Regions from separate parts of the Oceanobacillus sp. NCCP-135 genome, predicted to be linked through region 1. Evidence: riboswitches for the same ligand, from Rfam matches in the RefSeq annotation. Region 1 holds a riboswitch; the other holds the start of a gene.
What was found. Region 1 has a riboswitch for thiamine pyrophosphate ahead of tenA (thiaminase II). Riboswitches for the same ligand answer to the same signal wherever they lie in the genome.
Positions count from the first base shown of each region.

Region 1 (15,356 bases):
GGAAATCCAGCCTATCCAGATAAAAAGATGCTCTGGAAATTTGCAGAGGAAACGAAAATGACACTCTTCGGAACAAGTGCAAGCTATCTGACAGCATGCATGAAGGATGGGGTTAAGCCTTTGGGTGAATTTGACCTTACACATTTAAACAGTATCAGCTCAACAGGTTCGCCACTACCGCCGGAAGGTTTCAACTGGTGCTATGAAAATGTGAAACGAGATTTATGGATTGCATCTGTCAGTGGAGGAACGGATGTGTGTACGGCATTCATTCTAGGAGCACCAATTTTGCCAGTTTATGCAGGTGAATTACAATGCCGTGGACTTGGGGCAAGAATTGAAAGCTTCCAGGATAATGGTCAACCAAAAATAGAGGAAATTGGCGAATTAGTACTGACGGAGCCCTTCCCTTCCATGCCAATCTATTTTTGGAATGATGCGGATGGCAGTCGCTTGCACGAAAGCTATTTCGACGTTTTCCCTGGGATCTGGTGTCATGGAGATTACTTAAAGATTACCGATCGGCATACATGCGTTATTTATGGCCGATCAGACGCTACCATTAACCGAGGTGGAATCCGAATTGGCACAAGTGAAATTTATCGTGCAGTCGATCAGATAAAGGAAGTTTCCGATAGCTTGATTGTCGATATTCCAATAGATAATGGCGAATCCTTTACCCCGTTATTTATCGTAATGAGGGAAGGCTATACATTATCGGAAAAAATTAAACAGGCAATTAAAAAACAGATCCGTACACAATGTTCCCCACGACATGTACCAACAGGATTTCACGAGGTTTCAGCTCTGCCAAAAACATTAAATGGGAAAAAATTGGAGATCCCTGTTAAGAAAATTTTAATGGGTCAACCGGTTGATAAAGTAGTAAATAAAGGATCACTTGGTAATGAAGATGCCTTAGAGTTTTTTATTGAATTTGCTGAGAAACACGCTAAAGCGTCTTTCTAAAGGTTAGAGATCAGAAGTCAAATTTGAAGAAATCGGCGAAAGTGCCGCTTTCGTTTATATTTTCTTAGCTCTTGAAAAGACGAGAAACTAATAGAATAATAGGAAAAGTGTTCTCGCTCATGAGAACACTTTTTTATTTTTTATACCAATCTCTTCTGTGTCCCCATACTAACCACCACATACGCCACAAACGAAACTGCCACAGGAAGAACCACTGAGTGTAATCCTAAAGGCTGTGGGAAAAATGTATCTGATAATATATATAAGCCAACACCAACAACCATGGAAGCAAGTGCACCATACTTATTTCCGTTGCTCCAATAAAGACCCATAATTATTGGCCAAATAAATGCCGCTTCCAGTCCACCAAATGCAAATAAGTTCAACCAAATGATCAAATCTGGTGGATTTAGAGACATTACAAAAACAATAATCCCTAATATCGCTGTTACTCCAATACTTATTCGCTTAACACGTTTATGCGATGCTTTTGACTCAACATAATTTAAATATACATCCTTCACAACAGTGGAACTCACTAATAACAATAATGAATCTACTGTCGACATGATCGCCGCCATTGGTGCAGCCAATACAATACCTGCAAGCCATGCTGGCATAACCTCCAGCGCTATTAGAGGCATAACCTTATCGCCAACCTCAATTCCTGGCAATATGGGACGAGCAAACACACCAATCAAATGCATATTCAGCATAATAAAACCAACAACGATTGTTCCGATAATTAATGCACGATGCATGGATCTGGAGTTTTTATAAGACATTGCACGAACAGCTATTTGCGGCAGGGCAACAACTCCTACACCTACCAGGATCCAAAAGGATGATACATATGTTGGGGTTAAACTACCATCTGATCCAAACGGAGTTATTAGATTGGGGTTTTCTGCGCTGAGATCAGAAATTATCTGTGGCATTCCTCCTCCGGCAATAATCACAGCAATTAGCAAAACTAAGGTACCCAAAAACATGATGCTACCCTGAATTGCATCTGTCAGCGCAACAGCTCGGAACCCGCCAATTACTACATAAACTAATACGGATACAGCAAAAATAAATAATGCCGATAGGTACGATAGACCTGTCAGGGATTCAATTAGCCTTGCCCCGCCAATCCATTGGGCTGCCATTGCCGAAAATAAAAAGATAATAATACTAATTGCTGAAAATAGAACTACCCATTTTGATCGATACCTTTCCTTTAAAAAATCCACCATTGTAAGTGCATTATATTTTCTTGTTACGATTGCAAACTTTTTCCCCAAAACCATCAAAACGAAATAACCGGTTGCAACCTGAGTCATGGCCAATAAAACCCATCCCAAGCCCTCATTATATGCAGTCCCTGGGCCACCTATAAAGCTGCTTGCACTTCCGTACGTAGCAGTCATCGTCATGGCCAAAACAAACCCACCCATAGTTCGGCCGCCTAAAAAGTAATCATCCAAAAATTTATTGGATGATTTAAGGTTTCTGCCAGCCCAAATTCCAACTGCAAAAATAATCAACAGAAAAATAAATAAAGGTATAATTGCCTGTACATTCATTTGGTTTCTCCTTCTTCATCAAATGGAATAGCTACAAAAAACTTTTTAACTAGAACCGTTACTAATACAGCCATCACAATAAAACCAATGACACAACTATAAAAAAACCATGCAGGTAACCCGAAAACATACGTATATTCAGAAGGATCCCTGCTACCCAAACCATATGCGAACACATACCACCAGATGAAATTGAAAATAACCAACCCAACACCGATCAATGCTTCCCGATTTGCAATCTTCAAACGATAATCACCTTTTTTCATCTTAGACCTCCTCCTATTTCATTTAGATACATGCAGGTATTGGAAAAACCTACAAAACTCTATGACTTATAAGGGCTCTTCTATTCTACTATGTTTGCTTTCCCTTATTCACTAAACCTCTTCGATATGCTACAACTATCAGTATAAATCTTGTTAGAGCAGCTGTTAATCCCGCCCAATAGCTGTCTGTTATGAATAACCTATACCAATTAAAAGCAACACACCTATTAGTATATCAATCAAAAGCTTCCTATGGCACCCCTTTAAAATACTTATAAATAATATATCCTACAACGCTAGCAGATGTAAACAGAAGAGTTTGAAAACAATTTATACTTACTGAGGTTTCCTAAGATAACCAGCATGAAGCAGCATTTTTCAATCCGTTTCCTTTCAATTATTTACCAATCCATGTATAATATATAGGTTACTCTATTTAAATTTCATTCTCTTAGAGGTGAATTCGTTTGTTATTTATTATTGGATCTATTACTTTATTTTTCCTTCTATATTATCTCCTGAATAAGAAGGTTATTTTGGTTGAAACCGCTTCAGCCGCAATTGTAATGGCTGTAGGTGTATTCAGTTTGAATGTAGGACCTAGTTTTAATATTGATACTGTCTGGGTTAAAATGATTGCTTTAATTGCTATATCAATTTGGGCATTCTTTATGGTCTCCTACATTACTTCATTAATTATAGGAAAATTCACCACACTTCATTACAACCATTTAGTCGGTCGATTTAGAATTGGCACATGGGTGGCAAGTACTTCCGTTACAGTTATTATTATAAGCAGATATTTTCCTATATTCGAGCGAATGGTTTTGCCGCTTGTAGTGATTAATTCTTTATTGTGGCTGTTCTTTTTTGTTATATCCATTAAAAGTATGCTCACTATTTTCATGGAAAAGCTGGGCAAGAATTTAAATGGTATTTTATTTTTAACGACCGTTAGTACGCAGTCATTAGTTCTGATGTATAACAATATCTGGGATGATTTTAATCTTTATATCAATGAATTTTTGATTATCGCTGGTTTTCTGTTTTATCTGTTAAGTATTTATATGATTTTCAAACGTTACACAAATTACAGCTGGTCCCTAATAGATGACTGGCGAGCACCAAACTGTATGTTTCATGGAGCGCTGTCGATTATTGGTTCATCTATGGTTATCTCCGACATTTTCACTCCTGCATTTACTCTGGCATTCTGGTTCATCGTTCTTTTTATTTTCATTGCCCATGAGGTGATTGAATTAGTCCGGGGTGTTATCAGAGTAAAGGAATATGGATTGATTAAGGGACTTTTCGTTTATGATCATTCACAGTGGTCTCGGATATTTACATTCTGTATGTTTTATACATTCACATTAAAAATGAATACTACGAATATAGTTCAACTTGACTGGATAGCCTTCAGTCAGCAGGCTATCCTAAACAACGGAAAATGGATTATCGCAATACTACTGATCATTGAAATCAGTTTATTATTCAATAATATGTTTTCCTCACAGCGCATTAAAGATACCGCAGTTACGTCAACTATCTCTTAAGCACAAAAATGCAAGGCGTCTGTTTAACAACTTACAAACTGGGGCACTCTGTTACTGCACTATGCTCGTCTCACCAAAAAGAGTCTGCTATGGCTTTAGTGTTGGAGCTGGACGTGGCTGATTCGGTTGTTTTGTTATCCACCATAAATTTTATAATTTCCTAGACAAGAACAAATACATCACCATGCTCTAATACCCCTGATAATGTGACAGATTGGCTAGCTTCAGTAGCACCATTACTACTCTACCTGATAGCTAGATAAATCTACTGCACTTCCTGTACCGTTGTAAATTTCAATCGCTTTGTTGAAGAAGCTGCCTTCCATGTACTCTGAAATAAATAAATCCTCTGCAACTGCTACATCACCACTCTGGGCTGAAGCCGCGATAGCAAAAACGTTAGAAAAATTCATAAAAACAAGCATGAAAATAAGGAAAAGATTAATGACCTTTTTTACAGTAGAATCTCTCATTAGTACCTTCCATTTTTTTACCGTATTATATCCTGGCAAAATTATAGGACACACTATTTATATGGCATATTATGAACCCTCAAACAATTAAGTTTTTGTAAAGTTATAGTAGATTCAGACTAATTTTTAGGCTTTTTAATAAAAACAGTTATTTTGACCTAAAGCTGTTTTTAGTTTGTAAAACATTAAGGGAATCTAATTAGCTCATAAAAATGTTATAATATAGGTAGACATTAAATAACAGGGTGGCTAATAATGACTATTGAAAAACAACTATTAAGCTTAATAAACGCTACAAAGGTATTGACATCCACTAGAAATTTGGACGAGGTATTACATTTAATAATTAAAGAGGCCTTAAGTGTTTTTAATTGGGCAGATGCTATTGTGCTCTTTTTATATGATTCCCAAAAAGGGTACTTAAGAGCAAAATCATCCATTGGCTTCGATATAAACTATTTGAAAGAAGCAACCCTGAAACCAGATGAGGCTATGTCAGGGAAAACCTTTCTATTAAGAGAAGCCCAATTATATACTTCTAAAACAGAAACCGGCAAAGGAATGGCCAATATCTCAAGCGAAAACCTAAACTGGTACCAAAAAGCGTTAGGGGAAGATAAAGTTCCCACAAGTACCATTTCCGCACCATTAATGAGCAAAAACGAATGTTATGGTGTACTGACAATAGACAGTTATTCAGAAGAAGTCAAGTTTACCTTGGATAATTTAAAACTACTGCAAACATTTGCCAACCAGGCTATGATTGCAATTGAAAATGCCACTCTTATTTCGCAAAATAATCGTTCCAATCACATTCACAAGGAATTAACCAAGGTATATATGTCACACCGGGGGCTTTCTGAAATCACAAACACACTTTCAAGGCTTACCGATAAAGAATTTTGTGTTTGTAACGAATTTCTCGATGTTTTATCATATACTTCCCCATCTACTAAAGACCTACTGATCAACAAAATGGAAGAGGAGCCATTATCAGTGAAAGAAATTTTTTCCGTGGAAAATGTTGCCCACCAACAAGCTGTTTATAACGGGCAACCTTATGACCTCCATTTGTTTGCAATAATAATTGAATCTGAAATCACAGGCGTGTTAGTGGCGATTACAGAGGAGAATAATTTTCTTGATTCCCTTGATATATTTGCTATTGAACAGGCAACTGCTGTTTTTGCGTTGGAAATGCAGTCACATAATCACTATGTATCCAGCCAATTTCAATATGAAGGTCATTTAGTGAAAAAAATATTAAAAAACCCTGAACAGGGAAACAGGTATCTACAGTTAAAAAATCTTTATAACAAAAGTAATCACTATATCGTATTGACTATTGAGATCGCACACGAAATGATGGATAGCAAAAAAACACATAGGGTAAAACAGAGTTTTTCAAGATTACTTCATCGCCATTTAAATTCGTTTCTACATCGGTTTCTGATGAAGGAAGATTCAATGCAATATTCCATCTTATTTATCAGGGACGAACGTATTAATGAAGAAGAAATGAATAAACGACTACATGACTTTGTGTCAAATATTATAAAGAAGTTCGATTATGCAATTTATGCTGGTGTCGGTAGGAGTTTTCGGGAACTAAAGGATTTAAACTATTCATTAAATGATGCTGAAAAGTGTATAGAATTTTTAAAAGTGACGGATTACAACAAAGAAATGATTACTTATATAGAGTTAGGCGGATACCGGCTTTTTCTTAATTTGGATACTGATGAGATGGATAGTTTCATTAGAATCAGACTCCAACAAATCATTGATTATGATTTGGAAAACAATTCAGAACTTGTGAAGACACTGAAATTGTATTTGCATTTTAACAAAAGTATCAGAAAAACCAGTGAGGAGATGTATGTTCATGAAAATACAATCAAATACCGAATCAATAAGATCAAACAATTGATGGGAATTAAAGAAATGGATGGGGATCTGACTTTTGAAATTAATTTGGCGATAAAAATGATTACATTTTTAAACAGGTATGATTTGTTGAAGTAAGACAAATCATACCTGTTTACTTTATGTATTTAAGACATATCAATTATTATCAGAACCCTATATAATATTCCGTATAAATAAATAAAAGGAAATGATTTTAATAATCCTAATATTTTAATGTGCACACATCCATTTAATCAGATGGCTGAGCAATAAGGAGGAGGGGGGATTTTTCAATGATTCTTCTTGCACTTGCTACACCAATACTAGCCTATGCCGGTATTGCAATCGGTCGATCATGGACAGATTTTATGCAACTGGGATGGAAGACAATTATAGTTGCCAGTCTGGTATTATTGGGTACTTTTCTTGGATCAGCACTAATTGCGGAATTAGTACTGCAGATGCAAGGGTTAATTTAGTAGATTAATATTTTAATTATCATCAAGACAATCTAACTTTCAGAAAGGATGAGATGTTCATGTCACAGATGCTTGCGTTGGTCATAATTATTCTATGTTTGTTTATTGGTGAAATTATTGCCATTAAAACGAAGGCTTGGATTCCATCAGTATTTATCAGCGCCGTTCTTTTTTTAATCGGCTATTGGACATTTTTCCCGACAGACATTATTGAACTAGCCGGTATTCCATCTGCTGTAGCAGTAATGATGATCTATTTGCTGATTACAAATATGGGGACATTACTATCTGTTCAGGAACTAAAGGAACAATGGAAAACAGTTTTAATTGCCGTAGCAGGAATCTTGGGCGTTATTGCGATTTTATTTGGACTGGGAATCTTACTGTTTGATTTTAATACAGTAGTCGTTGCTATTCCTCCATTGGTCGGCGGATTAGTTTCTTCTTTAATCATGGCAGAAGGAGCATCAGCTGCAGGGCTTACCAGTTTGGCGGTATTTGCAATTGTTATTTATGTATTGCAAGGCTTCGCCGGTTATCCATTAACATCAATTATGTTAAAAAAGGAAGGTATCAGGTTATTAAAAAAATATAGAAATGGTGAACTGGAAGCACAAAATCTAGTTAAACAGTCAACTGCTCCCGAGCATAATGAACCCAAGCTTTTTCAAAAAATGCCTGCTAAATATAACACGGATTATTTTAAATTTTTAAGACTGGCTTTTGTCGGTTTTCTAGCGTATATTGTTTCAACATTACTGGGGCCAATAGTTGAGATTAGCCCTTATGTGCTTTGTTTGCTGTTCGGTGTTATCGGACGCAGTGTAGGTTTTTTAGAAAGACACACTCTTCAAAAAGCCAACGGTTTCGGTTTTGCAATCATGGCACTTTTACTGTTTATTTTTGACGGTTTGAAAAATGCCACGCCAAGCATGATGGTGGACTTGTTATTCCCTTTAATCGGTTGTATCGTACTTGGAGTTATTGGCATGTATATATTTTCGTTTATTATGGGAAAAGTTTTACAAGTTAGTAAAGAAATGGCCTTTGCCGTCTCTTTAACCGCTTTTTACGGTTTTCCAGCAGATTACATTATAACGAATGAAGTTGTTAATGGGCTAACACAGGATGAAAAGGAAAAAAGCATTTTGCTTAGTCATATGTTGGCCCCAATGCTGGTTGGCGGGTTTATTACCGTAACAATCGTCTCTGTAATTCTAGCCGGCACCTTTGTTGGATTTTTGTAATTTGCTGTTATTAGATTATTCATTTTAAGAGGAGGATTTTATGTTACAGAATCATGAATTAGATGTTTTTAAAGCTTTAATGCAAGAATACAACCATAAACTTGATTATGCTGGTATCAATGGAGAAAGGATTGCCAAACGTCTTCATGAATTATCGCAAATTGGCGCTACATCCGATGGTGGAATAATGAGGTCTGGCTTTTCGGCAGAAGAAATAGAAGCCAAACAATTGGTGAAAAACTGGATGAAGGAAGCTGGATTGGAAGTGTCAGAGGATGGAGCAGGTAATGTTATAGGTCGACTAAATGGGATTAACAACGGTGTTCCTGCAATTGCATCTGGTTCCCATGTGGACAGTGTGCCAAACGGGGGGCGTTTCGACGGACCTGTTGGGGTTCTGGCTTCACTTGAGGTTGCTGCTGCCTGGAAGGAAACCAATTATTTAGCGAAGAAACCATATGAGGTAATTGTTTTCTCAGATGAAGAAGGTTCAAGGTTTAATAGTGGATTAACCGGAAGTATGGCAATGACAGGTGAAGCTGATTTCACGAAAAATAAAGACTTGATTGATTATAACGGTGATTCATTTGAAAATGTACTTCGGGTATATGGCAGCAATCCTCAAAAATTCCAAGAAGCAAAAAGAGATTTAAAGGAATTAGAAACGTTTATAGAAGTTCATATTGAGCAAGGGAAAAAACTTGAAAAAGAAAATATTTCGGTAGGTATAGTTAGTGGTATTGCTGGACCAGCATGGTTGCAGGTGACTTTTATTGGAGAAGCAGGACATGCCGGAAACACACCAATGATTGGTCGCAAGGATCCAATGGTAGCTGCTGCTGCGTTTATTCAAAGCGTTGAAAGTTTCCCGCTTAAAGTAAGTGATACCTCCGTAGCAACAGTTGGTAAAGTAAACGTTTACCCAAATGGGATAAACGTAATACCGCAAAAAGTGGAACTAAGTGTCGACATCCGTGATATACATGAGCACACACGCAATGAATTATTGGAAATGATTGTTCAGGAAGCTGAATCGATTGCAGACAAGAGAGGGATTAATTGCAAGATAAATCAAACAACAAAAATAAAGCCCATCCCGATAAAAAAAGGGCTGCAGGATAAATTAGCCAATGCTGTAGTGAAAAATAATATCAAACCATTGTACATACCAAGTGGAGCAGGCCATGATGCAATGATTTTAGGAAGACATATTCCCGTCGCAATGTTGTTTGTCAAAAGTAAAGACGGAATTAGTCATAATCCGAAAGAATGGTCTGCACTTGATGATATTGTAAGTACAATACATGTATTAAAAGATTACATCGAATCCTTGATGGATGCCTAATATTGAATCCATCAGAGCGCTTTAGGCTTATTATAAATATAGGCATTTACTAACTTTCGATCCAAAGTTAAGATAGTGTTTAACGCCTTTGATAAAAATTATAAAAAGTAATCCCTCAAGTCCTTTAGCAGATACGTGAGGGGTTATTTTTTATACGAAAATGGGATTTCCATATATTGCGGTGTCTGTCAGGACATGGGGGCTATGAACATGTACTTATCCTATATAAGATAGTATATTCTTGTGATTATTAAACGATTTTTCTATTTAGCAATATATGATTGAAAAGTAATGAATTAACATATATAATGTATATTTGTACGGGGCATTAGCTCAGCTGGGAGAGCGCTTCGCTGGCAGCGAAGAGGTCAGCGGTTCGAGCCCGCTATGCTCCATCCAATAACACTGCAACCTGATTATATAGGAAATGCAGTGTTTTTTTGTGTGGATTTACTGGTAGTTTTAGAAATATCTTTTGAGGTATAACAAAGAAGTCATCACTTGAGGCTGCACCAGTTTAACGTTTCAATTGCACCAATTAAAACATATCTGTATGATTATCTAATTGAGACTGCACATGCTTAAAATTACTTCTGGTTTCGGTCATGAAATTATCAAGTTTCTCATCCATTCTATCCATCTTTATAGAAAAGTTTGCTTGGTTTAATGCAAGAAGCTCTAAGCTTGAAGCAAACTCATCCTGTTTAGAAGATAACTGTTCCAGATTTGAAGCAAACCCGTCCTATTTAGAAGATAGTTGATCATGACTTAATTCAAGTCGTCTTTGATTTGATTCTAATTTCTCCTGATTTGAAGCGAGTAAACGTTGACCTTGTTTTAATTCTTGCAAATGGTCTATAATAATATTTATTTTTTCCTCCACTTCACGCTGCACCTCCTTTCATTTCCTATATTATTTCATTATTTTCTTAATATTTCATCAAGTCATTCGCTTTCTTTCTGCATTTTTCACTAAACTAACTACATACTTATCCATCCGCTTTTCCATCTGCTTATTCGTAAGGTCTGTTACCCCAAATGCCTTCCATCCCGGATACACTACCGGCGGTCCATAAAGCACATCAATCAGCGAAACTAAATCCCAGTATGGATCATATAAAAATTCTGTTCCCGCATACCGCTGATAGGCTTCTAGAAATTCATCAGCTGTTACAACATCATATAGCATCGCTAGATTCCACCTGCAATGACCAACATCAATTCCAGCAGGACCTATGCAAGCATTTCCCCAATCAACTACGCCACTTACAGTACCACTCTCCCAGAGTACATTAGCAGGATGAAAATCTCGGTGAATAAAACATTCCTTTGCATTTGGCGGTGAGCCTTTTACAACTTCAAATACCTTTTTCCATATGTCAGGAACACTTGACCAGCTCGGCATTTCTATCTTATTCACATCATTATATCGAAAATACTTCCACGTAAAGTCACTACCATCAACTGCGTGTATTTTTACTAACTCCTCTGCTAAACCACTAAGCCACTCCATCCTGTCTTCTGGTTTTAATACAACTGAACCAGGTAGCCTTGACATTAATACAAGCGGATCACCACATACCTCTATATTTTCTTCATATGCAATTATTTCTGGTGCAGTCAACCCTTTAGCTTTTGCCAAACGCAAGCTTTCCGCTTCATGTAGGGCTAGATCCGGCTCCTCCTTCAGCCACTCTCGGTTATCCAATTGCCGAAGTATTACTTCTTTAATCTCATCATTTATTTTAAGGATTAGTTTATGTAAAATAGAAGATGTACTGCCTTTTAACCGTTCTATTGAAAGAATAGCTGCATTTGTGTCAACTGAATTTACTACCCATTTCTGTACACTTTCTGATAGATATTCCATTAAATCCACTCCATCAAATTTATATTTATTCCCAGGAAATTTCCCAATCGACTACAAATCTACCATTCACTTTATCTCCGTGGAGAACAATATAATATTCCCCATCATTTAAAGCTTTATATTCCAACGCTTCTTCGCCTTTTTCCTTCATCGGCAAATGATCACCTTTTGTATTTTCAAAATGATAGCCCCAACCACCATTTTCATCATATATATTTACTTGAAATGTAATTACTTCCCCTTTTGAGAGCTCAATTGGTATTTTATGCTCCCCATGGAAATAGTCAAATGTTGATGCAAATCCGGATGAATTCCTTTTTTCCACCCAATTCTCCTTATCTGTGAAATCTACGGTGGAAATAAGTGTAAATATTACTGGTAGAACAATTGCGAAAATCAGTGATATCGGAAATCGCTTTTTAAATAAAACGATGCCAAAATAAAACAACACAGCGGCAATTGCCCCAATCGACCCAGCGATAAGGAAGAAAGCGATATGCTCCATTGGAAAAGCAAAAATAATACTACCAGCAAAAATATAAAGTAAAACAATCCAACGTTTAAGTTTTGTCCACCCCCTGATGATCCCATCAATAATCATAGAACAAGGAATAGCATACACATAAAACGCAGCCCAAAATAAATGATTCGATAGTATTTCAGATAGCTCAAACATATCAAAGGAAATTAGAAAAAGTATGCAAAAAACAAACACTGAAATAGAAAAACCCGCACCGATAAACTTTGTATAAAAATAATAAAGGAGCTTTCTGTTGTTTCATTTACCCATTACTTCTGACCTCCTTCCCTGTTCATTCACTATAATTTATTTTAAAGCACAAGGAGCCTGAATACAATTTCTTCCTTAAAAATACTACATAAAAGGCAAATCTCCGTCCATATCGACCACATCTTGTATGCGTATAAGATAATTCTTTATTTCATTATTCTTCCAGCTGTGTCATTAAAAATTATTAATCAAACGTTTGATTAACTTGATACAAACCGATTTAAAGGTTTATTTCCAAATCATTACAAAACGAAAAAGTAATCTAGGTGCAACTATACAAATCTACTTTATTTTGATATGCTTGTAATGAATTGCATATATGAATAAAACTACTAGGGGTGCCCAATTGACGGGCTGAGAGGAAAGCACTACATGAGCTTTCCGACTCTTATGGACCTGATCTGGTTAATGCCAGCGGAGGGAAGTAGTCGGACAAAAACGTCTTTCCTATTTCAGCTTACTCGAGCCAAATCCTAGTTTTTCGGATCTGGCTTTTTTTGATATTCCCCAATATGAAGGGAGGTTACAAATGAATCGAACACGTTTACTAACTACCATGGCTGTTTTTGTAGCTATTGGAACACTAGGAGCACAAATTCTCTGGTTCCCTGCAGGAATCGCTAGAGCTTACCCTGTGCAACATGCCGTCAATGTAATGGCAGGAATTATGCTTGGTCCAGGTCCTGCCGTAGTGATCGCCTTTATGATCGGTTTACTCCGCAATTTACTAGGACTTGGTACATTATTAGCATTTCCTGGTGGCATGATCGGTGCATTTCTAGCTGGCTACCTTTACGTGAAATTTGGAAGAAAAGGATGGGCTGTAGTTGGTGAATCACTAGGCACTGGGATAGTTGGATCACTTTTCGCAGTTCCATTTGCTCAATTTCTTATGGGAAGTTCTGTTGGCGCATTTGCCTTTTTACCATCTTTTCTAGTAAGTAGCATCACTGGTGCTTTCATTGGCTGGTTTATTGTTTCAAGAGTTAAGCAGAAAAATTTAATACGAGTTTAACAGGAAACTACTAGGGGCGCTATCTAAGGCTGAGAAAAGGAATATTCCTTAGTCCCTTGGAACCTGATCTGGTTAATACCAGCGGAGGGAAGTAGTCGAGGGTAATTCTTAGATAATATTCTATTAACCTACTGATATCCCCTTAGTAGCTTCCAACACAAAAATTAGGAGGCTTTTAAATGACATTCACAGATGATTTACGAAAAGAAAATGAAGATATTTTTCAAATGATAGTTGACCATCCATTTGTTGTCGGGATTGGAAAAGGCGACGTTCCAAGAGAAGCAATTGCTCATTATATTAAGGCAGATTTTGAATATTTAAATGCATTTATGCAGATCTATGGAATTGCACTTTCAAAATCTTCGAAGCGGGATGATATTAGTTACTTTCATGAAAAGATTCAATTTATTCTACATGATGAGATACACCCACATCATAATTTTTGTGAATACATAGGATCCAGCTATGAAGAATTACAAGGGCATCCACTTCCGCCTACTGCTGATCATTATATAAAACATATGATGTATCATGCTCAAATGGGGACTTCAGGTGAAGTATTGGCTGCGTTATTGCCTTGTCCCTGGACCTATTATGAAATTGGTAGGGAATTAATGATACAGTATAAACCAACAGAAAATCATCCCTTTTATGATTGGATCAGTTTCTATGCAGGTGAGAGTTGCGAAAATACTACGAAGGATTTGCGGAAACGTTTGGATAACCTTGCAGCCAATGCTTCACTAAAAGAGCAAACCCGTATGAAAGATGCCTTTCGTAAAAGCTGTCAGCTTGAATTAAAATTCTGGGAAATGGCATTTACTTGTGAGGAATGGCCGTCTGAGGAGGTAATTATTCGATGAAACGAGTTCCATGTGCCCTTACGATTGCTGGCACCGACCCAAGTGGTGGTGCTGGTATTCAGGCAGATTTAAAGACTTTTCAGGAATTAAAAAGCTACGGAATGTCTGTTATTACATCCGTTGTTGCCCAAAATACAACAGGTGTACAGGAAGTTTATCATTTACCGGTTAATTTTATTAATCAGCAGCTGAAATCCGTTTTTTCTGATCTGCCAATTCATGCATTCAAAACAGGAATGATCGCTAATGAGGAAATGATGAAAGTCATCGCTGAACAAATATCAGGACTGGGTGTACCCTATGTTATGGATCCCGTAATGGTTGCTACCAGTGGGGACCCTCTTATCGCAAAAAATGCACGCTATTTTTTACGACAGAACCTTTTGCCGTTAACATCTCTAGTAACACCAAATATTCCTGAAGCAGAATTCCTTACCGGAAAAACGATTGATACAGTTGAAGCAATGAAAGATGCTGCTGTAATGATTGTAGAGGTTTTTGGCGCAGGTGCTGCACTTGTTAAAGGCGGACATATGAAGGGGAAAGCAGTTGATTACCTTTATGATGGTTCAAATCTGTACACTTTTTCTACAAAACGGATTAATACAAAAAACACACACGGCACTGGATGTACGTATTCTGCAGCTATTACTGCCTATTTAAGTCAGGGTGCATCTTTATATAATGCCATAAAGAGCGGGAAAGACTTTGTAACAGCAGCGATTCAGCATTCCTTCCCGCTCGGAGCTGGGAGTGGTCCAACGAATCATTGGGCAATACGAGAGGAAGGTGTAAAACGTTGAATTCCAACATTATTAATGACGTTCGGAATAACAGTCCATTAATTCACCATTTAACAAATCAGGTAGTTATGAATTTTACAGCTAACGGATTGCTATCTTTTGGGGGTACGCCAATTATGGCAAAAGCGGAAGAAGAGGCAAGTGAGGTAGCTTCCATTGCTGATGGTGTACTTATCAACATAGGTACGCTAACTTCCGATG
Region 1 is NZ_BAAKSZ010000004.1:94,386-109,741, reverse strand. Features, by position in the region: gene AC6HVZ_RS04410 (acetoacetate--CoA ligase) at 1-969, shown strand, start outside; gene panF (sodium/pantothenate symporter) at 1,110-2,537, opposite strand; gene AC6HVZ_RS04400 (YhdT family protein) at 2,534-2,803, opposite strand; gene AC6HVZ_RS04395 (TDT family transporter) at 3,271-4,359, shown strand; gene AC6HVZ_RS04390 (lamin tail domain-containing protein) at 4,599-4,832, opposite strand; gene AC6HVZ_RS04385 (helix-turn-helix domain-containing protein) at 5,088-6,857, shown strand; partial or broken gene AC6HVZ_RS04380 (hypothetical protein) at 7,040-7,219, shown strand; gene AC6HVZ_RS04375 (hypothetical protein) at 7,279-8,466, shown strand; gene AC6HVZ_RS04370 (M20 family metallo-hydrolase) at 8,507-9,811, shown strand; tRNA gene AC6HVZ_RS04365 (tRNA-Ala) at 10,134-10,206, shown strand; gene AC6HVZ_RS04360 (hypothetical protein) at 10,554-10,706, opposite strand; gene AC6HVZ_RS04355 (phosphotransferase family protein) at 10,752-11,681, opposite strand; gene AC6HVZ_RS04350 (hypothetical protein) at 11,707-12,282, opposite strand; TPP riboswitch at 12,796-12,911, shown strand; gene thiW (energy coupling factor transporter S component ThiW) at 13,001-13,486, shown strand; TPP riboswitch at 13,489-13,593, shown strand; gene tenA (thiaminase II) at 13,666-14,352, shown strand; gene thiD (bifunctional hydroxymethylpyrimidine kinase/phosphomethylpyrimidine kinase) at 14,349-15,155, shown strand; gene thiM (hydroxyethylthiazole kinase) at 15,152-15,356, shown strand, end outside.

Region 2 (15,356 bases), on a different contig from region 1:
AAAACAAGTCATCTTCATTTCGTAATTCACGAGCAATTTCCTGTCGATGCGGCATGCTTAATACTTCTTCGTAAAATTGGATCAATGTTTTCAATTTATCCAGCATCATCCCACCTCCAATTATGTATTAAGGGATCAAGTTAATGATCCCCTTCATAAAAACTAATTTTCACCATCAATTGGGTCATCCATATTTTTCGTCAATGCCTGGAAGGCTGTTAAAATAATCCATACGGCAAAAACAAATGTAATCGCTCCAAGGACGAACAGAAGCATATTTGCACTTGTTCCAAACCATGACCACTCAAATATTACCTGCTGAAACATGGCAATTAATGTCATAAAAAGAACGAAAATCATTGGAATCAGTGCAATGGCGTAGTTTCTACCAAGTCGTTTCAGCCATATTGCTATAAGCAGCAGGCTAATTCCCGCCAGTAACTGATTTGCAGTTCCAAATAATGGCCACAATAGATAACCCCCGGAACCAAATCCTTTTGGACCTTCAGGCAAAAGAACAAGTGCAGCACTGGAGACAACTGCTATTGATGTAGCTACATGAGTTTTTGACAACGCTGGGACTTTGTATTCCATCCCTAATTCTGCAATAATATAACGCATTAATCGTACAGAAGTATCTAATGTAGTTGCCGCAAAACTGACGACGATGATAGATACAATGGTTGATGCAACTTCTGGTGGGATCATTAAACCAGATGCCAATTTACTTGCGCCTTCTACAAACACCCCAAGTCCTGCAGCATTCGATGCAGTAAAGCTACTATATATTGTTAAAAATTCATCCTTACTTGGGAAAAAAGTTATTACTGCAATAATAGCAATTAGAGCTAATATCCCTTCCCCAACCGCACCTAGATAACCAACAAAGCGTGCATCTGTTTCTTTATTCAATTGTTTGGAAGAAGTACCTGATGAAACCAATCCATGGAATCCGGAAATAGCACCACAGGCAATGGTTATAAATAATAATGGAAACCATGAGATATCCGTACCAGTATTTGTAATTGGAGCCGTTATCTCTGGATTTATAAATAAAAGACCAAGGTATAAAATTGCTAATCCCACCATCAACTGGTGTGAATTAATAAAATCACGTGGCTGTAATAGTTTCCATACTGGCAACGTTGATGCAATATAAACATAGATCATCAAAATAATAATCCAAATGAAAAATGCAGTTGCGATGGAACCTAACCCAAATAATCCCGCCCCGTCTTCTCCACCCATGTATTGTACAAGATCGATTTGCAAGAAATCAATTTTACTTGCCAACACTGCTATGAGATACATGACAGCAAGTGCAAGTAATGATGGTATAAGCATTTTCTTATTTTTCTTATAAACAGCATAGCCAATCCATATTGCAAGTGGAATCTGAATAAATACCGGTAAGACACTGGCTGGATAAGAAATGAATAAATTAGCAATTACCCACGCAAAAACTGCATTAACCATCAGAACTAGAATGAGAATGATAAACAAAAACAATACCTTGGCACGTTTTCCGATTAATCGATGAGCTAGTGTCCCCACCGATTGCCCTTTATTACGGACGGACAACACTAACGTTCCAAAATCATGGACCCCTGCAGCAAATACCGTACCTAAAATCACCCATAAAAATGCTGGCAGCCATCCCCAATATACTGCTATTGCCGGTCCTACTATTGGAGCAGCGCCTGCAACTGAAGTAAAATGATGTCCCCATAAAACAAATTTATTTGTTGGTACAAAATCTACGCCATCCTTATAACGATGTGCTGGAGTAACATAGCTTGGATCAAGCCGAAAAATCTTTTCTGCTACAAACTTTGAATAATAACGATAACCTAACGCAAAAACAATCATCCCAATGATAGCTACTAATATACTCGACAAACTCTCTACCTCCTTCTTTTTTGTTGTGATAAGTCAATTTAGGTTTTTCCCTGTAAGTTGCAGAATAAGAGACTTATCCCATTATATGCTATGTACAGGTTAATTACTTTAGTACAACTTTATATTAATTTAAAATTCACTGTTTGTAAAATAGTATGATTATTCCACTAACAAAAAACTACCACAAAGGTGTCGCACTATTTGTGGCAGTTTTGATTGGTTTATAATTCCTTCCCCATTCCGCGTAGAAATGATAATAACAGGGTAATACTACGATTTATATTCGGATCCTTGAGTGCTTTTATCATGCCCATATAAGAAGTCTCATCATCTTGATTCGTATATCTTGCTTCTTGCAATCCATGATTCAGCTTATCTGTGAAATAAACTAACTCGTCCACTTTCAACCGCCCAAGATATAAAAATAAGTCACTCAAATTTTCCAAAGTAGCAGAATAGTCTGGCTTATTTAGCTCTTGTACTATATTTTCCAGAGCTTCGCTTCTATGTTTTACAAGTGCATTAACTATATCTAGCGCACCACTCTCCTCAAGTGTGGACAAAAAGTCAATTCCATTCAAAATTGCTTCTTTATTTTCACTTACTTTCTTTACAACTTCTGCTAGATCATTTTCCTGTGTCAATTCTTCCGGGACTTTCATACGCTTTATTTTTGAAATTGATTCAGCCATCTTGTTTCACCTGATTTCCGGGAAAAATATAGTCTTCACGATCCCATTTCTTTTCCACGAGCACACCAATCTGAGGCTGACGGTTGCCTCTGCGATGATTATGAGTTGGTAAAGGACTTTTACCCTTCTTCTTGATCACGACCATTTTAACAGCTATTTCTTTGTAGGCAGGTGTGTTCGTATCTTTATCAACACTGTTATCTGTTAAATAATTTACAGCGGATTTACCAGTTGAATTAAGTGGCAAATAAAGCTCTTTTCCACTTACACGATCCGTAATATGAACCATACCAGTTGCTTCTCCTACTTCTGAAATCAATTTCACCTCAGCACCTTCTTTGATTCCTCTTTCTTCTGCCAGTTCTGGTGATATTTCAATAAAGGATGAAGGCATCTCCCTTAAAAGTCCAGGAGATTTAAATGTCATATTTCCTTCATGGAAGTGCTCCAGTACTCTGCCATTATTTACATGCAAATCATATTCATCATTTGTGTCATACATCAACTGATAGTCCAGTGGATATAATCTTGCCTTATTATCTTCAAAAGGAAAACCATCAGAATATAATAAAGGGGTATCTGTACCATCTTTTGTAACAGGCCATTGCAAGCTATTATAGCCTTCAAGTAAATCGTAGCTAACACCTGCAAATAACGGCGCAAGTGAAGCTGATTCATCCATAATTTCCGATGGATGATTGTAATGCCAATCATTTCCGAGCGCTTTTGCCAATTCCTGTAGAATAACCCAATCCGGCTTTGACTCTCCTACGGGTTCCAATGCTTTATATAACCTTTGAATTCGTCTTTCTGTATTTGTAAAGGTACCGTCCTTTTCCAGACTTGGAACTGCTGGTAAGATCACATCAGCATATTGCGCTGTGTGTGTTAGAAATAGATCCTGAACAACAAAGAAATCCAATTTTTCAAATGCTGCTGTAACATAATTAATATTCGCATCAACAATTCCTGTATCTTCTCCAATTACAAATAATGAATTTAATTCTCCCTCATGGATAGCTTTAATCATCTCATGGTTATCTTTGCCTGGTGTAGTCGGTAATTCTGTATTCCAAGCTTCTTCATAACGGTTCCTTACCTCTTCATCCGCTACCTCTTCATACCCTGGAAAAAAGTTCGGTATACTTCCAAAATCACTGCAGCCTTGCACATTGTTATGACCTCTTAATGGATATGCGCCAGTTCCGTTTCGCATATAATTACCGGTAATTAATAATAAGTTAGAGATGGCGGTGCTCGTGTCACTTCCAAGTTGATGCTGTGTTACTCCCATCGCCCAGCAGATTGCTAATTTTTCAACGTTTACAATCTCTTTAGCTATTTCAATTAATTCCACCTCAGAAATACCTGTCAGTTCTTCCGCATATTCTAAGGTGAATTTGTTTAAACTTTCCTTATATTCCTCAAAACCATTAACCCATTTATCAATGAAAACTCGATTTTCCCAGCCTTGATCAATAATATATTTTGTAACAGCAGAAAGCCAGACTAAATCCGTACCGCTTTTTGGCTGAACAAATCGATCAGCACGTTGTCCCATTTCATGCTTTCTAAGATCAAAAACAAATAATTTCTGTCCGAACAACTTTTGAGAGCGCTTTATTCTTGATGCCAGTACAGGATGAGATTCAGCTGTATTTGATCCAATTATAATAACCATTTCCGCCTCAGCAATATCATCAATCGAACCTGAATCTCCCCCATGCCCTACTGTCCGAAAAAGTCCCTTGGTTGCTGGTGACTGACAATATCGTGAACAATTATCCACATTGTTTGTTCCAATAATCTGTCTGGAAAATTTTTGCATTAAATACGATTCTTCATTAGTTGCTTTGGAAGAAGATATGAAGCCAAGTGCATCAGGACCTTTTTCTTTTTTAATTTCGTTAAAACGCTTTGCAACATGCGTTAGCGCTTCCTCCCATTCCACTTCAACAAAATAGTCATCTTTCCGAATTAACGGACGTGTTAACCGTTCTTGTGAATTCACATAATCCCAGCCAAACTTCCCTTTAACACAGGAAGAAATCCCATTTGCTGGCGAGTCTTTTTGAGGATCAACTTTTAAAATTTTGCGATCCTTCGTCCAGACATCAAATGTACATCCTACCCCACAATATGTACAAACGGTTTTTGTCTTTACAATTCTTTCTTCCCTCATGGCTGCTTCCGTATCTGAAATAGCAAATAAAGGACCATAACCCGATTCCGTTTTCTTCGTAAGATCAATCATTGAACGCAATAAACCTGGTGATTGATCCGTCATAAATCCTGCTTCACCCAGCATTGGCTTCTCCATTAGAGCATTACAGGGACAAACGGTCACACATTGTCCGCAGCTAACGCAGGACGACTGATCAATCGGAACATCATTATCCCAGATAACCCGAGGCTGATCACGCTCCCAATCGATTAAAAGGGTTTCATTAACCTGGACATCCTGACACACTTCAACACATCTTCCACATAGAATACATTGATCAGGATCATAGCGGTAAAATGACCCTGAATGATCTTCTTCATATGGTTTAGGTTGAAATGGACGTGATTGATGCTCCAACCCAAATTCAGCTATGGTATTATGAATTTCACAAGTTCCATTATTATAATCACAAACAGTGCAATATAATTCATGATTTTCCAAAATACGATCAAGTGCTTCTTTTTGTGCTTTCTTTGATGTCTCAATAACCGTGTTTACTTCCATTGCAGTGGTGATTTGCATCCCACATGCCCGTACAATCTCTCCATCTACTTCTACCATACAAGTATCACATGTTTGCACAGGACCGAGTGATTCGTTAAAACAGATTTGTGGAACAAATTGATCTGTTGTGTTAATTAAATCCAGCAGATTCTGGCCAGGTTCAGCTAAATATTCCGAACCGTTAATTGTTACAACGATATGTTCTTGCATTTTTACTCCTCCCCTTTTATTTAATGGACTTTATTATCTATATGTACAATCCCCGTAAATAACCATTTCGAAACCTGAATTATTATAATTATTTGAATAAACACCAAAAAAGACATCCCGAATATTGTAGAATGTCTTTTCATTTTAATACGTTAATAAAGCTTACCCTGACGATATAATATGGTTGATATTTTCATAACCGAATGTATATAACAATTTTGCCTTAAAGGAAAATGGTCACCAAAGTATTGTGGCAATACAATATCAAATGTTTCCTGCATTTTATTGAAAAGCCTTCTAAAAACTTCCTCTTCGGAATAAAATTGTGTTTCTCTTCCCTGCAGCCATTCAAAGTAAGAAACAATTACGCCACCCGCATTTGCTAAAATATCTGGAATGATTACTTTTCCCTTATCATTTAAATAACTATCAGCCTCACCTGTAATCGGTGCATTTGCCCCTTCTACAATAATTGGAGCTTTAATATCTTCCTTATTATCTTTATGAACCTGATTCCCTAATGCAACTAAAAATAAAACATCAACATCCAGACTCAGTACTTCCGATCGATCCTTGACGACAGCCTTTATACCTGCTTCTTTTAATTGTGTATCATCAACAGGTAAATCTCCTTTGTTTTTGGCAGTAAATTTAGCTAATTCCGGTATATCAAGTCCGTCTGAATTGTAAAGAGTTACATTACGGTCACTTACTGCTACGATTTTGTTATTTAGATTATTACATTGATAAGCCTCTAGAGCAGCTGCAGACCCCACATTCCCAAAGCCCTGAAAAGCCAATGTTAATGATTTATCATAATGAGCTAAAGCAGTTTTCGCAAAAGTATTCTTTCGTTCTGACAGCCATTCATGCTGCTGCTTAATAAAATCATGCATTAAATAACGGAATGTAAAGTAAACACCTTTTCCTGTTGCTTCTTTTCTACCTAAAGACCCACCATTTTCGACGCTTTTTCCTGTAAAGCTTCCCCGATAATTCTTCCCTGGATGAATGCTTTTATACTCTCCCATCATCCAGTCCATTTCCCTTGCACTTGTTCCGACATCTGGTGCTGGAATATCCTTATCTGGACCAATGATTTGACTAAAATACTGAACATATTTCCTACAAATTAAATTAAGATCCTTCACTTCATAATCTCTTGGATTGATGACAACTCCACCTTTTCCACCACCAAATGGGACATCATGCAACGCATTTTTAAGTGTCATTAATGCTGCCAAGTTAATTACTTCCCCTTCATTAACCGATTCATGAAAGCGAATTCCCCCCTTGTATGGGCCCAAAATATTGTTATGCTGTACACGAAAAGCTGGAATCCGCACAACATTTCCATTTTCCAATGCTACTCGCAAAAATGATTTATTCACGTGGTTAGGTGTGGAAAGAATCGAAATCAGTGATGTAAATGCCTTTTCCCTTAAAGAACCCTGTAATTCGGGCAGAAATGCTTCATCATCCAATAATGCATTTAATGATTTTTCAACAATTAATCCTGTTTGATTTACCATGTAGTACTACCTCCATCTGCGACTAAAATTGATCTACTATAAAGTGTAACAAAAGAAAAATAAAGTGACCAATGAAAACGCTTTAATCAAACTCAAAAAATGACTGAAGACTTCGTTTTCAATTATTGATTTTTTTATTTTGAGTTATTTCTTAAAGCAGGAATACAGCTGCAAGTGTGGCTAAGACAAGCCCGATAATAACAGGTATAAAGTTTTTTCGAACTAACTCCATAACGGATACACCACAAAATCCTGCAATAGCGATAAGTGAAGACCATGCAACAATCGTTCCTCCACCTGTCCAGATTGACCCCATTTGCCCAATTGCTGCTAAGGTACCTGCATCAATAGAGCTGTTTTCCAGCGATGCTGCTATTGCCCCAGTTAGAGGGAGACCTGAAAAACCAGAACCGTCTAGTCCAGTTATTATTCCAATTACTAACACACTTAATGCAGCCAATAATGCGCTTTGTGGCAAAAATTCCTGTGTAGATTGTACAAGATCAAATAACAAGGCAGGCATATTTTCTTCCACCCCTAAAATATTCCCGGAAAAATCCGAGCTTCCTAAAAAGAAGAACCCAGCAATTGGTATGACCGGTCCCATCGCTTTAAAAGCAAATACAAATCCATCTGTTATATGATTACTGATATAATCAAGGGCATGCTGTTTTCCAAAAGCTACTGTAGACAATAATAGTAGAATAACAGCAACACCACCGACAAATGCAGCACCATCTCCACCTTCAAATCCACTCATTCTTCCTGATAAAAGCTTTTCGTACACCATGTAAATTACAACTGCCAATAACGCTAAAGGAACAACAACAGCAAATAATTTACTCCACTTAGACAAATTCTTAGTATATGCTGTATTAGCTGATTCCGTGGTGGATTGCATGTTTTGTAAGTCCTTTTCATTTAATTTATCATAGTTGGAACGAATCGATTTTCGGTACATGAAATATGCTAAAAGAATCGCAACTCCACCAGCAATTAATGATAAAACAAGTGCCTTATCTGCAACCAAGGCTGTATCAATCCCAGCTGATACAGCAGATAAGCTTGGGGCTACCTGGACTATATAATCGGAGGACAGTGCCATCCCCTGACCGGCAAGAGCGATCGCAACTGCTGCTGTCATTACTGGCAACCCTGACCTTACTGCCGCAGGAACAAGTAATGCACATATCAATGGAACAGCAGGAGTCGGCCAAAAGAATAATGAAATTACATAGGTTACTCCAACTAAAACAAAGTATGATACATGGCCATTGACCATCATTTTTTGAATTGGCTGTATCATTCTTCGATCTGCCCCTAAATCTCGCAATGAATGCAGTAGTGCCAACATAAAAGTAATAATTAAAAAGATACTGAAAAGCTCTTTTGCAGCCACCAAATTGGCATTAAATATACCTGTAAATCCATCAATTAGACTGCCCTTATAAACCCAGGCAATTACAAATGTGCCGAGTAACGAAGGCAATACTACCCCTTTACGAAAAATCATCGTACCAATAATTATTAGTGTGAATAGCCCATATAACCAATGGGATAACGTAAGCTCCATTTCAGCTCTTCCTCTCCTGATGAATAGTGCTATAGCCTATGCAAAGGAGAAAAGAAACGCTACTGGTCAATGTTAATAAATCTATGTTTAACCGTTACAAAAATGGGAATATATTTGTAATATGCGAAGGAGATCATTTGAATCATTTATTAGAGAATATTTATCTGATGAACAACTGAAAAACTGATGTACGTATATTGAAAGATAAAGGTGTAAACAAAGATGATGTTTATATTCTGTCACATAAGAATGGTAGAACAAACCGATTATTTAATTTTATAGTACGCTAAACAGTTAAAAAGGATAATCCTTTTATAGTAATAGATTATCCTTTATCCTCCTTGATTATCTAATTCTTATTTTTGATCTCTTTATCTGCACATTCATTACAGAGCAGCTTGCCGTTTTCATGTACCCCATCAAAAAAGCCATTTTCACAATAAACATTTTTCCCACATGATATACATTTACCTATTAATTCACGCAAATAAAATCATCTCCCAAAATAGTAAAAGGTAATCTCTGTATCTATGAGATTACCTTAATGTGAGCAGATTTTCAATTGGTTAAACGGTGTTTAGCAAAGCTCTTGGCTGTTTATAAAATAAAAAATACACAATAACTCCACTGATTAGGAATCCTGGCAACATGTAAGAACCATTATAAATCAAAGAATATATCCAAACAGGCTGTCCTTCAGGTGCATATTCACCAAAGAATACAATCCCCCCCGTGAAATGGGCCAAAAACCGCAACCCCGACCCAAGCAATGTTCCTAAAAGAATATAAGAGAGACTCACAATCGCCTTTTCCTCCTTAATAGCATTCTGTATTGGTTTCGCAAAAATCCCCGCCAGTCCCAGCACAGAGAATGCGACGATATAATCCAAAAATCCTTGTAAAGGTGTGAATATCGCCGGTCCGAATAACAACTGTAATCCCCCCCAGAGGAGTCCAGCCAGAATACCGCCCTTCACTCCCCAGCGAAATGCCACAATAAATATTGGTATCATTGCAAACGATACAGAGCCACCTTGGGCCCATACTTTAAATGATAAAAACGGCAGAATATCAAGGAGTAATGCCATTGCTGCAAATATCGCCACTTCAATTAAAAACAATGTACGTTTCGATCTCATAAGAATTTCTTCCCCTTTCTAAAGCTAATTTCTGATTTTTTTAAAACACAAAAAAAGCAATGCCAAGGGGAAGATTTCCTGATGGGGAGAATCCGCTCACATTACTTTTATCCATCAAAAAAACCACCATCCCTACGCTAGTACTAACTAACAGGTTCAAAGGGTAAGAACAAAATGTTCACTCTCAGCCAAATGGCTCCCCCTGAAGGCTTTTATCATTATGCTTTTATTGTTACTTATATTATAACGTATTTTTCAAATAATAACAAATTTACTAAAGGGATAGAAATTCTTCAACATCCTCAACACATAATTGAATTGCATTTTCCCAAAAGTCTGTTTTTGTTACATCGACATTCAAATGCTTTTCAGCTAATTCCTCCACATTCATTCTGCCGGTATCACGTAACAATGCAATATAGTCGTCCTCGAAGCTACCGCCTTTTTTCTTGGCATATGCGTAGATACCAAGACTGAACAAATATCCGAATGTATAGGGGAAATTATAAAACGGTGTTCCGGTAATATGAAAATGTAGCTTGGAAGCCCAGAAGTTCGGATCATAATTCTCAACTGCACCACTATATGCCTCTTTCTGTGCCGCTATCATTAGTTCATTCAGACGATTTACCGAAACCAAACCTTGTTTTCTCTCTTCATAAAAGTTATTTTCAAAAATAAAGCGTGCATGGATATTCATGAAAAATGCGATACTGCGCTGTATTTTATCTTCCAGTAGTGCTAATTTTTCTTCTTTGTTTTGTGCATTTTTTACAGAGGCATCCGCAACAATCATTTCTGCAAATGTGGATGCAGTTTCTGCTACATTCATCGCATATCCTTGATTTAAACCATTAACATCATTCATCACATGCTGATGATATGCATGACCCAGTTCATGGGCAAGCGTCGAGATATTGGATGAGGTACCAGAATAAGTCATGAAAATTCGTGTTTGTTCACTGTCTGGAAAACTTGTACAAAATCCTCCTGGTCGCTTACCAGGTCGATCTTCTGCTTCAATCCATCTTTTTTCAAATGCAGCTTGAGCAAAGTCTGCCATCTTTGGACTGAACTCACGGAAATGATCAACTATAAAGTCTGCTCCTTCTGTGTAGCTGGAAGTTTTTACTGTGTCTGATAATGGTGCACCAATATCGTACATACTTAATTTTTCTAACCCTAATAAATCAGCTTTTTTCTCTAAATATGCCACGAAATGTTTTTTATTATTTGTTATCGCTGTCCACATGGCATCCAGCGTCTCCTGCTTCATTCGATTAATAGCCAGTGGTTCTTTTAATACATTTTCCCAGTTTCGATGTTTATACTTTTGCAATCGGAAACCTGCCAGATGGTTTAACGTTTGACCAATTAAATCAGATTGTCCTCTCCAGGCTTTGCCCAACTGCTCATACACATGCTTACGTACAGCACGATTTGGATTACTTAATTTATTGGAAGCCTGTCCAACAGAATAGGAATTAACCTTTCCATCCTCTTCTATTTCCACACTCATATTTCCAACTATTGTGTCATACATTTGACTCCAGCCATGATAACCATCAACTGCAAGATCATTCATTAACACTTCCTGTTCCACTGCTAATTGTTCTTTTGCTCTTTCTCTATTTTCATTTAATACAAATGCTAATTCCTTCAGATCCGGATGTTTTAAAAGTCCTTTCCATGCTCGGTCATCAATTACAGCAAGCTTTTGCTCAAAAATTGTTCGGATCTCGTCCATTTCTGCCTTTAACGCACTTCTCTTACCTACTAACAAACTGGCTTTTTCGTCTTTTACATTTTGTGCGCTTAAGCAGCTTACGAATGCAAATGCTTCACGCAATTTTTTCGTTGTATCTTCAAGTTGTTTGACAATCTCAATTAATTTTTCTTCTAGTTCCTGATCTGAGTTTAAACTGTTAACTGCTGTTAAAAGCTCTTCCATATCATTCTGTATGTTAGTTACATATGTATGAAATTGTTCAGATTCACTTCCACCGGGGAAAATCACCTGTAAATCCCAAGTTGGATTATACGTTTGTTGCATAAAATCGCTCCTTAAAAATATGGATTATTTTTTTACCCTATTTTTCTATTATAACGAAATATTAGAATCTTAGCACCAGAAACAGTTTATTTTAAAAGAAAACGTATTGAAAAGTGGTTAAATTTAATATACAAGGGCATTTTAAATACGAAGTGTAAAAACACTTGACATTTTGAATTCAAGACAATATACTTAGTAACATAAAGTAAGTAACATATTTAATATAACTTTTGGAGGGATTACAATGGCAAAAACAACTTGGAAAGTAGACACAGTTCATAGTGAAGTAGGATTTTCTGTTAAGCATATGATGATTTCTAAAGCGAAAGGTATATTTGAGGATTTTGATGCTGTAATTGAAGCAGATCCTGAAGACCTAACAGATTCAAAAATTGAAGTTTCAATTGATGCGGCAAGTGTTAATACACGAAACGAAGACCGTGATAACCACTTGCGTTCAGCTGATTTCTTTGATGCTGAAAATCATCCAAAAATCACATTTGTTGCTACGGACATTAAGAAGAAATCAGACAGCAACTATGATGTAACAGGTGACCTAACCATTCGCGGAACAACTAAACCAGTTACAATTGACGTTGATTACGAAGGACAAAGCAAAGACCCAATGGGTGGTAGTACAGTAGCTGGATTCAGCGGTAAAACTAAAATAAACCGAAAAGAATTTGGCTTGACTTGGAATGCTGCTGTTGAAACCGGTGGAGTTCTCGTAGGTGAAGACGTATCAATCAACTTTGAATTAGAAGTACACAAAGAAGGTTAATAAAAATAATGATGGGGTAGCATTTTCTGAATGAAAATGCTACCCCATTTTTTATTGAATTGGCTTTGATAGTTAACTTCGAACTACCTTTTAACATAAAAAAGTCCCAGTAATAGATTTAGAGAAGGGATCTCATTCCAGGACTTTTTTAAATACATTTATGCTCTTTTCTTCATCAACCACAAGAAATAAGGAGCTCCAATTATCGCAACAAGAATACCTGTTGGAATCTCATTTGGCGCAAGCAAGGTTCGACTAAACACATCTGCAATCAGCAATAACAATCCTCCAATAAATAGGGTAACAGGTAATAATCGTTGATTAGCTGGTCCAACGAGCAACCGGGAAAAATGTGGTGCGATTAACCCCACAAAGCCAATTGCACCAACAGCGGCTACACTAAACGCCGCCAGAACTGTTGCCAGAAACGCTAATTGAAAACGTGTAGACATTACTCTAACCCCTAAGCCCCGTGCTGTGTCATCACCTAAAGACAACGTATCCAAAATTCGAATCTTCATAAATAGGATTGGAAAAAGAATAATGGCTGGCCATATTAGATAATTAAACAACTCGGACCATCCCTTGGCGTAAGTAGTTCCAGACAACCATGTTAATGCTGAAGCAACGCCCATATCTGCTTGTACAACCAAAATCTGAATAATTGCTGATCCAAATGCAGATACACCTATACCTAACAAGGCTAATATTGTCGGTTGAAAAGCTGCCCGGATTGCCAGCATCATAACCATAATAAAGAAAACAAAGGAACCAATCATTGCACCAACCGGTATCCATATAGCGGATACCCCAAATACATACATCGTTAATAGAGCACCTACTCCAGCCCCAGAAGTAATTCCAATTACTGATGGATCAGCTAGTGGGTTACGCAAAACTCCCTGAAAAATCAATCCACTAACTGCCAGCACCATTCCACTGAATAAAGCCACAAGTGCACGTGGTAATCGAAGATCAAGAATTAAATTTCTCATAAATTCATCAGTTTCTCCAAATAGTGCCTGAAAGGTTATAATTGGTTCAAACCCATCATTTCCAGAAGCTAAACTGATAGCCAACACAGCAAGAGTAGCTAACATTAAAACCGGCAATATAACTTTGAGCGACAATCCTGTCTTAACTTTTCCAGCTAGAATAGATGAATTTTCTTCCCCATATTTTGTTTTTTTCATGCGAAGTACTAAATATATTAACCATGGTGCACCAATTAATGCCGTTATTGCCCCAACCGGAAGCTCTGAAAACGACGGATCAATCACTCGGGCTAATATGTCTGCAAGCAATAGTACATTGCCTCCCCAAAGGAACGATGCAATCACTAATGGCAAATGTTTTCGATACCCGATTAATTTAATAATATGTGGAGCAACTAAACCAACAAAACCAATTGGTCCAACAACACTTACTGTAACAGACGTTAATAAAACTGCTGCAATAATGGAAACAAACTTTACACGATTAACATGCTGGCCAAGTGCTGTTGCAACATCATCACCCAATGTCAATGTATCCAATTTAAATGTCATAAACAATACTACAACCATAGAAATAAGAACAAAGGGAAACGAAAAATTCACACCACTCCAATCGTTTTGTACCAGTGTACCTGAACCCCATAAGAAAATACCGGCAGTCTCATTCTCATAAAATATTTGCAAGACACTTGTCAAAGATGAAAATAAGAAAGTGACAATCATTCCAGCTAACACCATTCGAACAGGGGTTGCCTTATTTCCCCCTGAAAGTATAAATACAATGAAAAATGTGAAAATGCCACCTAAGAAAGCTGCAATTATTCCATTGCCAAGTAAAGCAGCAGGAAAAAACACCGTACTAATAACAACTGCAAAGTAAGTACCCGAATGGATACCTAAAGTACTTGCTGAAGCTAACGGATTTTTTGTAGTGGTTTGTAAAATAACACCAGCAACCGCCAGTGCCCCACCTGCAATTATCCCCATCACTGCTCTAGGCAATCTTAAAATTCGAACCGTATGGTGCTCCAATGTATCTTTCGGAGCAAAAATGGCATCGATAACTGACCCAACTGAAATCGATACACTGCCCTGATTAATATGAATAAATGTTAAAAGACATAAAAGGGCGGCTCCACCACCGAAGGTAAGAACCGCGACCATTGATTTTTTTAAAGTTTGATCCATCAAATCACTCACTTACCATTGCATCGACTAATTGCTTTGTAAGTACTTCTGTCGATAAAACTCCACCAAATGTCCACGTATCACCAGGTAATTGATGTGTATTTCCTTCCTGTACAAAGCTTAAATTCTCCCAAACCGGATTTCCTTTAAGCTGATCAGCAAAAATATTATCTTCTTCCTGTACAATGTATAGGAATTGAAGATTTTCTTCCTGAAAATTTTGTAGTGCTTCAACAGTTACTTCACTATAGCCATATATTTCAACGCTATCAGATTGATAGGCATTTTCAAAGCCTAGATTACTCATAACCTGAGCTACAATCGAGTTATCTGTAAACAAACGCAATGTCGGCGTATTTTGTGCCGTAAAAGCCTGTGTAGTAATATATTTTGATCCTTCTAATCCTGCTGCAGCAACTCGCTCTATTTGTTCTTCTGTAAAACTGTTTAAATTTGCAAGAATCTCTTTCGCTTCCGCTTCTTTATCCACAATCTTCGCGACTGTTTGAAATTCATTAATCATATTTTGATAATGATCCTGTACTGCTTCTTCACCATATGGAGCA
Region 2 is NZ_BAAKSZ010000001.1:162,421-177,776, reverse strand. Features, by position in the region: gene AC6HVZ_RS00765 (cory-CC-star protein) at 1-106, opposite strand, end outside; gene AC6HVZ_RS00760 (carbon starvation CstA family protein) at 163-1,899, opposite strand; gene AC6HVZ_RS00755 (helical membrane plugin domain-containing protein) at 2,121-2,591, opposite strand; gene fdhF (formate dehydrogenase subunit alpha) at 2,584-5,529, opposite strand; gene AC6HVZ_RS00745 (Glu/Leu/Phe/Val family dehydrogenase) at 5,682-7,061, opposite strand; gene AC6HVZ_RS00740 (hypothetical protein) at 7,213-8,634, opposite strand; gene AC6HVZ_RS00735 (hypothetical protein) at 8,984-9,121, opposite strand; gene thiT (energy-coupled thiamine transporter ThiT) at 9,201-9,773, opposite strand; TPP riboswitch at 9,886-9,986, opposite strand; gene AC6HVZ_RS00725 (M3 family oligoendopeptidase) at 10,048-11,826, opposite strand; gene AC6HVZ_RS00720 (YceI family protein) at 12,071-12,607, shown strand; gene AC6HVZ_RS00715 (iron ABC transporter permease) at 12,766-14,790, opposite strand; gene AC6HVZ_RS00710 (ABC transporter substrate-binding protein) at 14,795-15,356, opposite strand, start outside.
Region 2: another riboswitch for thiamine pyrophosphate. It lies ahead of thiT (energy-coupled thiamine transporter ThiT); the one in region 1 lies ahead of tenA (thiaminase II).